One region of the Enterocloster bolteae genome, then DNA from elsewhere that is predicted to be linked to it. Evidence: predicted binding sites of a transcription regulator. Region 1 holds the regulator's gene; each other region holds the start of a gene.
The links. Region 1 encodes Rex, which represses fermentation and respiration genes when NADH is low (regulators of the CRP and FNR family bind a similar motif). Its sites were predicted from a motif close to ATTGTTAANTANTTAACAAT; they were not measured.

Region 1 (2,271 bases):
TGAAGCATTCTGGCTGCCGCCACACCGTCGGCCCCGTTGTTGCCGGTGCCGCACACCGCCCAGATTACATCCCCCTTTTCCCACAGGCGCTCCGCTGCCAGGGCCACCTTAAGAGCTGCCCGCTCCATCAGGACCAGGGAGGGGATTCCTATGGTGTGGATGGTGTATGCGTCAATGGCCTTCATCTGTTTTCCCGTTACCAGCATCCTCATTTGGCTGTACCTCCTTTATCCTTCCTTCTCCCACTGCAAACGCCATGGCGTATTCCCTTGTATTGGTGATGGACACCTCCAGACGCTCCATTCCCATCTCCTGAAACCGCTTAAGGGCCCCTCTGTAAAGGCGGACATAGGGTTTTCCCATATCATCCCTGAGCACCTCCACGTCGATGGGCATGAAGGTCCGAAACCCTGTCCCCAAAGCCTTGGCAACCGCTTCCTTCACAGCAAAAGAGCCGGCCAGCTTAGAGGCGGACCCCTTTGCTTGCCGGCTTTCCATATCCGTAAATGTACGCACCACAAAATAATCCTTTTTACAGGCTTTTTCCATGCGTCTGATTTCAATTAAATCTGTTCCAACTCCAAGTATCATGGTGCTGTCTTCCTAAACATTTACTTTAACGCGTTCTTTTTCTCCTCCTGCAGGTCATACATGCTGCTGACCCGGTAGGAAAGACGCATCAGGCTCTCGGACAGGTGCACATTCTCCACCACCACATCCTCCGGTACCACCAAATCCGTATGGGCAAAATTCCAGATAGCCCTGATTCCCGCGTTTACCAGGCGGTCCGCAATCTCCGGCGCCTTTGTCTTCGGGATGGTCAGAGCAGCAATCTGAATCTCATTCTCCCTGATAAACGTTTCCAAATCATCCACGGAGCGAATCTCAATCCCTCTGATGACCAGGCCGATCAGTTTGGGGTTAATATCAAACATTCCCCTGATAACAAAGCCCCTGCGCTCAAAATTCGTATAGTTGGCAATGGCCTGTCCCAGGTTTCCTGCTCCGATGATGATCACATTGTGCTGTCTGTCAATCCCAAGTATTTTGGCGATCTCTGAATAGAGGTACTTAACATTATAACCGTAGCCCTGCTGGCCGAATCCGCCGAAATTATTCAGATCCTGACGGATCTGAGACGCGGTCACTTTCATTCTGGCGCTCAGCTCATTGGAGGATATGCGCTCCACACCTTCCTCTATTAATTCACCTAAATAACGGTAATAACGGGGCAGCCTGGATATGACTGCCTTCGAAATCTCCTTGCGTTCCATGATGTATCCACCTTCCCATTGTGCAATTCTGTCAAAACCTTAATAGTTCTATTATAAACACACGTCAAAAAAATGTCAAACCGTTTACATATGTTCTTGAAAAAATCGTCTCCGTATATTATACTTGGGAGAGCTAAATATGTCGTTTTTAAAGGAGTTTACCATGATTTTATCATGCAGCAATATAAGCAAATCATTTGGAGAGAAACATATATTAAAGCAGGTTTCCTTCCACCTGGAGGACCATGAAAAGGCAGCCATTGTCGGAATCAACGGCGCCGGCAAGTCCACTCTCCTCAAAATCATCATCGGGGAACTGGCCTGTGACGAGGGGTGCGTGGCCCTGAGCAAAGGGGCCTCCATCGGCTACCTGGCCCAGCACCAGGACCTGGACAGCGAGAGCACCATCCACGACGCCCTGCTGGAGGTCAAGCGCCCCATCCTTCAGATGGAAGAACGCATCCGCTCCCTGGAACTGGATATGAAAAGCGCGTCCGGCGAAGGTTTAGAAAACATGCTGGAGGAATACAGCCGCCTGACCCACCAGTTTGAGCTGGAGGGCGGTTATGCCTGCCGCAGTGAAATCACCGGCGTATTAAAGGGCCTTGGCTTTGCCGAGGAGGAATTTTCAAAGCCCATCAACGCCCTGTCCGGGGGCCAGAAAACCCGCGTATCCCTGGGCAAGCTTCTGCTGACCAAGCCTGACATCCTGCTCCTTGACGAGCCCACCAACCACCTGGATATGGAATCCATCGCCTGGCTGGAGACATACCTTAAGACCTACAGCGGCAGCGTAATCATCGTTGCCCATGACCGCTATTTCCTGGACCGGGTGGTGACAAAAATCGTGGAGCTGGACAATGGAACCGGGACCGTGTTCAGCGGCAATTACACGGCCTACAGCGACAAAAAAGCCATGCTTCGGGACGCCAGAATCCGGGCATACTTAAATCAGCAGCAGGAAATCAGGCACCAGGAGGCCGTCATTGCCAAGCTT
Region 2 (2,271 bases), 260 kb from region 1:
ACCATCAAGGAATATGTTATCGTGGTGACCAAGGCAGAGGGCGGCGCCAGTGCGGCGGATGCCGATGCTTCTTCCCAGGTAAGGATGCGGATTGCCGAGCGCGTTATCACCATTCTTCCGCCTGATCCTGAGGTCAAAGTTCCGGAGGGATTCAAGGAGAGCACCATTAATATCGACGGCCACAAGGTACAGGGCTGGGTATGGGGCTCTGAGGCAGAGCATCAGTACTGTGTTGTGTACGGTATGAATGAGGCCGGAGAAAAGGGCTTCTACCGGTATGACATGAAGGACGATGAGAGGACCATCCAGCGTTACTTTGAGGATCCGGCCATCAGCGGTTCCGTGACAAAGGAAGTGTACGATGAGCTGGCCCTTACATACGACAAGATTTACGATGATTACAGTCTCCTTAAGATACTGCTGATTGTGACCATTGTCATTGCAATCATTCTGCTGGTCATCCTTCTGGTGGTGGTATTTACCAGGGGATCCGGGAAAAAGGGCGGCAGCCGGGATGAACTGGGTGACAAGAAGGACGGTCCGCGGGGCAGCCGGGGCAGAAACAGCAGGAAGGAAAAGGCAGAGGAGCCTGAGCTTTTGGAGAATTCAGAGGATTATCAGGAATATGCCGGTGAGGATGAATACCAGGACTCTGATGAATACGATGAATCCCGGGAGTATGAGGATGATTCTGTCTACGATGACGATGAGGACTACAGAGACCTTCCGGAGGAGGATTATCCGGTGGGCGAAGAGGACGGGGACATCTATGATGAGGAAGAAGATGTCTATGAGCAGGAGGAAGAGCCTCAGGTGGAGACTCCGGTAAAGAAGCCGGTGAAGCCTGCAAGGCCGGTCCAGGCCCCGGCTCATGCGCCGGCCCGGACACCAGCTCATGCGCCGGTTCAGAATCCGGAGCGTACACCGGCCCAGGCCCCGGCATCCAGGCAGAAGCCTCCTGTGACGCAGGAACAGCTGTCTGCCAGAAGAGAAGCAGAGCAGGTGCCTGCAAAACCGGACGGACAGGATGATGATTTTGAGATTTTTGATTTGTAATTAATATATTTGTAGTTAAGTATATTTGTAATTAGGTATAATAGAATTAACAGACCATAAAGGCAGCAGCTATCCGGGATATTCCCGCGGCTGCTGCCTTTTGTGTGCTGCCCTGGCCGTACGCGCCTTCACCGGCCCAGACAATCCTTAATGATAAAAATTTATTATCAGACCATCACAATATATAATTATACTTTATTTTTTGGGGTTGTTATAATAATAACATAAGCCTTTTAATATAGAGTATATATAAAGGATAAAAGAATAAAGGAGGAGGCATTTCATGGGATACAGAATGGATTTGAAGGATGCCGACAGGATGTTTGCAAAGCTTCAGGAAGAGTATGAGATATGGGCGCCAAAACGTTTTGTGGGTAAGGGCAGGTATTCCGACACAGACCTGATTAAGTACGCCAGGGTGGACCGGGCGGAGGAAATCGAGTACAGGGAAAAATCGGATTTTCCGGCCAAGGAGGTATTAAGTCCCATTACCCAGTCTCTGTTCTATTTCACAGAGGATGAATTCATTGAAAGCAAGGCCGGTTCCAAGAAGCTGCTTATATTCATGCGGCCCTGCGATATCCACGCACAGCATCACCAGGAAAAGATCTACCTGACCAACGGCGGCTATGAGGATATATATTATAAACGCATGAACGAGAAGGTAAAGATCGTGATGATGGAGTGCGGCGAGGGCTGGGATACCTGTTTCTGTGCCAGCATGGGAACCAACAAAACCGATGATTATTCCATGGCAGTCCGTTTCGGGGAAGACGGGCTGGAGTTCCAGGTAAAGGACCATGCATTTGCCTCCTATTTCGAGGGCATGGAGGAATGTCCCTTTGAACCGCAGTTTGTGGAAAAAAATGAGCTGACCCTTACCGTGCCGGAGATTCCGGATAAGGAGGTTCTGACAAAGCTTAAAGAACATCCCATGTGGAGGCAGTTTGACGGCCGGTGCATCTCCTGCGGCGCCTGTACCGTGGCGTGCAGCACCTGTACCTGTTTTACCACAACGGATATCATATACAATGAGAACCGCAATGTAGGAGAGCGCAAGAGGACTTCCGCCTCCTGCCAGGTAAAGGACTTCACCGACATGGCAGGCGGCATGAGCTTCAGAAACAGGGCCGGGGACAGGATGCGCTACAAGGTGCTCCACAAATTCCACGATTACAAAGCCAGGTTTAAGGACTACCATATGTGTGTGGGCTG
Region 3 (2,271 bases), 300 kb from region 1:
TGGCGGAGGAGGAAAACGAAGGAAGCGGTCTGGTTACTGAAGCAAAAGTACAATTCGGACATTTAAACACAGACAGTGAAGGCCAGCATCTGGCCGGTGCGCTGCTGGAAGCGGACGTCCGAGAGAAACAGAGAAAGCAGGCAGCTGCACAGACCCAGATTGAGACACTTCAGAAACAGATATTAAAGGAGAGACAGGAAGAGGAGGCCAGGAAAAAGGCGGAGGAAGAGCGCCGGGCAGCCAGAAGGATTAAATATACGGATGAAGATTACCAGGTACTCCTGCGCATTGTCCAGGCGGAGGCGGGAATCTGCGACCCCAAGGGAAAGATACTGGTTGCGGATGTGATCATTAACCGTGTCCTGTCGGGAAAATTCCCGGACAGCGTAAAGGCAGTTGTATACCAGCCATCCCAGTTTCAGCCGGTATCCAACGGCACCATCAACACGGTAAAGGTCACAGCGGAAACCATTGAATGCGTGGACCGTGCCCTGGCCGGTGAAGATTATTCCAACGGAGCCCTGTATTTTATGAACAGAAGGGCATCCGGCAGTGCTGCCTCCTGGTTCGACAGGCGGCTGACCTACCTTTTTGCCCATGACGGACATGAGTTCTTCCGATAATCAGATAAAAAAGGATTGAGTTTCCTGCGGCTTTAGGTGTATACTAGGAATTGGAAAATCGAAATGCCACAAAGGAGAATGGAATATGATTTTTGATGAGAAGAAGAACCTGGACTTTTACAGGAATTTAGGGATTGAAGGCAGATATGCCAAGGCCGTGGATTTCCTTCAGAATACGGACCTTGAGGCATTGGAGCCGGGAAAGTATGAGATTGACGGCAAAAACGTGTATGCCAATGTAACAGCCTACACCACCATCCCGTGGGAGGAGGCTAAATATGAGGCACATGAGCATTACACCGATATCCAGTACGTGATTGAGGGCAGCGAGATTATGAGCTACGCGCCGGTACATGAGATGACTGTAAAGGTTCCATATAATCCGGATAAGGATGTGGTATTCTTTGAGAACACCACCCCCGGACTTAGGGTTGTGACCGGAGCCGGACAGTATCTGATTTTTAACCCATGGGATGCCCATAAGCCAAAGGCTGCCAACGGAGAGCCGGCACCGATTAAAAAGGTGATTGTAAAAATCAAAGAGGATTAAAAAATATATTAAATGCGTAATAAAACGTGATTGAAGCGTGATTTTAAGAAAGCGCAGGAAAAAAGGCCGGCCCGCTGTATCCGGTATCAGCGGGCCGGTCCTTTTTTATGCCCCTGGAGACTACCTCATGTTTGCTGATATTTCATTGCTAATATTTTGTTAATTGAAATATTGACTTTTAATTCACAAAATGAGATAATGAAAAGGATTTCGATAAAATGAAAGAGAGGTAAATGAATGATGGCAAATGTAGATTTGAGTCAGTATGGTATTACCGGAACCACAGAAATTGTTTATAATCCTTCCTATGAGATGTTATTTGAAGAAGAGACTAAACCAACTCTGGAGGGGTATGAAAAAGGCCAGGTAAGCGAACTTGGTGCAGTGAATGTCATGACTGGTATTTACACAGGTCGTTCCCCTAAGGACAAGTTCATTGTCATGGATGAGAACTCAAAGGACACTGTATGGTGGACAACGGACGAGTACAAGAATGACAATCATCCGGCCAGCCAGGAAGCATGGGATACAGTAAAGAAGATTGCCCTGGAAGAACTTTCTAACAAGAGACTGTTTGTTGTAGACGCATTCTGTGGAGCAAACAAGGATACCCGCATGGCAATCCGCTTCATTGTTGAGGTTGCGTGGCAGGCTCATTTCGTAAAAAACATGTTTATCCAGCCAAGCGCAGAGGAACTGGAGAACTTTAAGCCGGATTTCGTTGTATATAATGCTTCCAAGGCAAAGGTGGAAAATTACAAGGAGTTAGGCCTGAACTCCGAGACAGCCGCTATGTTCAATATTACCAGCCGCGAGCAGGTAATCGTGAACACATGGTACGGCGGAGAGATGAAAAAAGGCATGTTCTCAATGATGAACTATTATCTGCCTCTGAAGGGCATTGCATCCATGCATTGTTCTGCCAACACAGATATGAACGGTGAGAACACCGCAATCTTCTTCGGACTTTCCGGAACAGGAAAAACCACTCTTTCAACAGACCCCAAGCGTCTTCTTATCGGTGATGACGAGCACGGCTGGGATGACAACGGCGTATTTAACTTCGAGGGCGGATGCTATGCAAAGGTCATTAACCTG

Region 2: the regulator Rex is predicted to act here: its motif matches at 1,264-1,283, upstream of asrA (anaerobic sulfite reductase subunit AsrA).
Region 3: the regulator Rex is predicted to act here: its motif matches at 1,318-1,337, upstream of pckA (phosphoenolpyruvate carboxykinase (ATP)).

The regions. Positions count from the first base shown of each region.
Region 1 covers NZ_CP022464.2:2,886,965-2,889,235, reverse strand. Annotated here, with positions in the region: gene CGC65_RS13420 (bifunctional ADP-dependent NAD(P)H-hydrate dehydratase/NAD(P)H-hydrate epimerase) at 1-212, opposite strand, end outside; gene acpS (holo-ACP synthase) at 172-591, opposite strand; gene CGC65_RS13410 (redox-sensing transcriptional repressor Rex) at 612-1,274, opposite strand; gene abc-f (ribosomal protection-like ABC-F family protein) at 1,438-2,271, shown strand, end outside.
Region 2 covers NZ_CP022464.2:2,622,791-2,625,061, forward strand. Annotated here, with positions in the region: gene CGC65_RS12250 (cadherin-like beta sandwich domain-containing protein) at 1-1,056, shown strand, start outside; gene asrA (anaerobic sulfite reductase subunit AsrA) at 1,340-2,271, shown strand, end outside.
Region 3 covers NZ_CP022464.2:2,583,370-2,585,640, forward strand. Annotated here, with positions in the region: gene CGC65_RS12100 (cell wall hydrolase) at 1-623, shown strand, start outside; gene CGC65_RS12105 (NanQ anomerase/TabA/YiaL family protein) at 709-1,173, shown strand; gene pckA (phosphoenolpyruvate carboxykinase (ATP)) at 1,414-2,271, shown strand, end outside.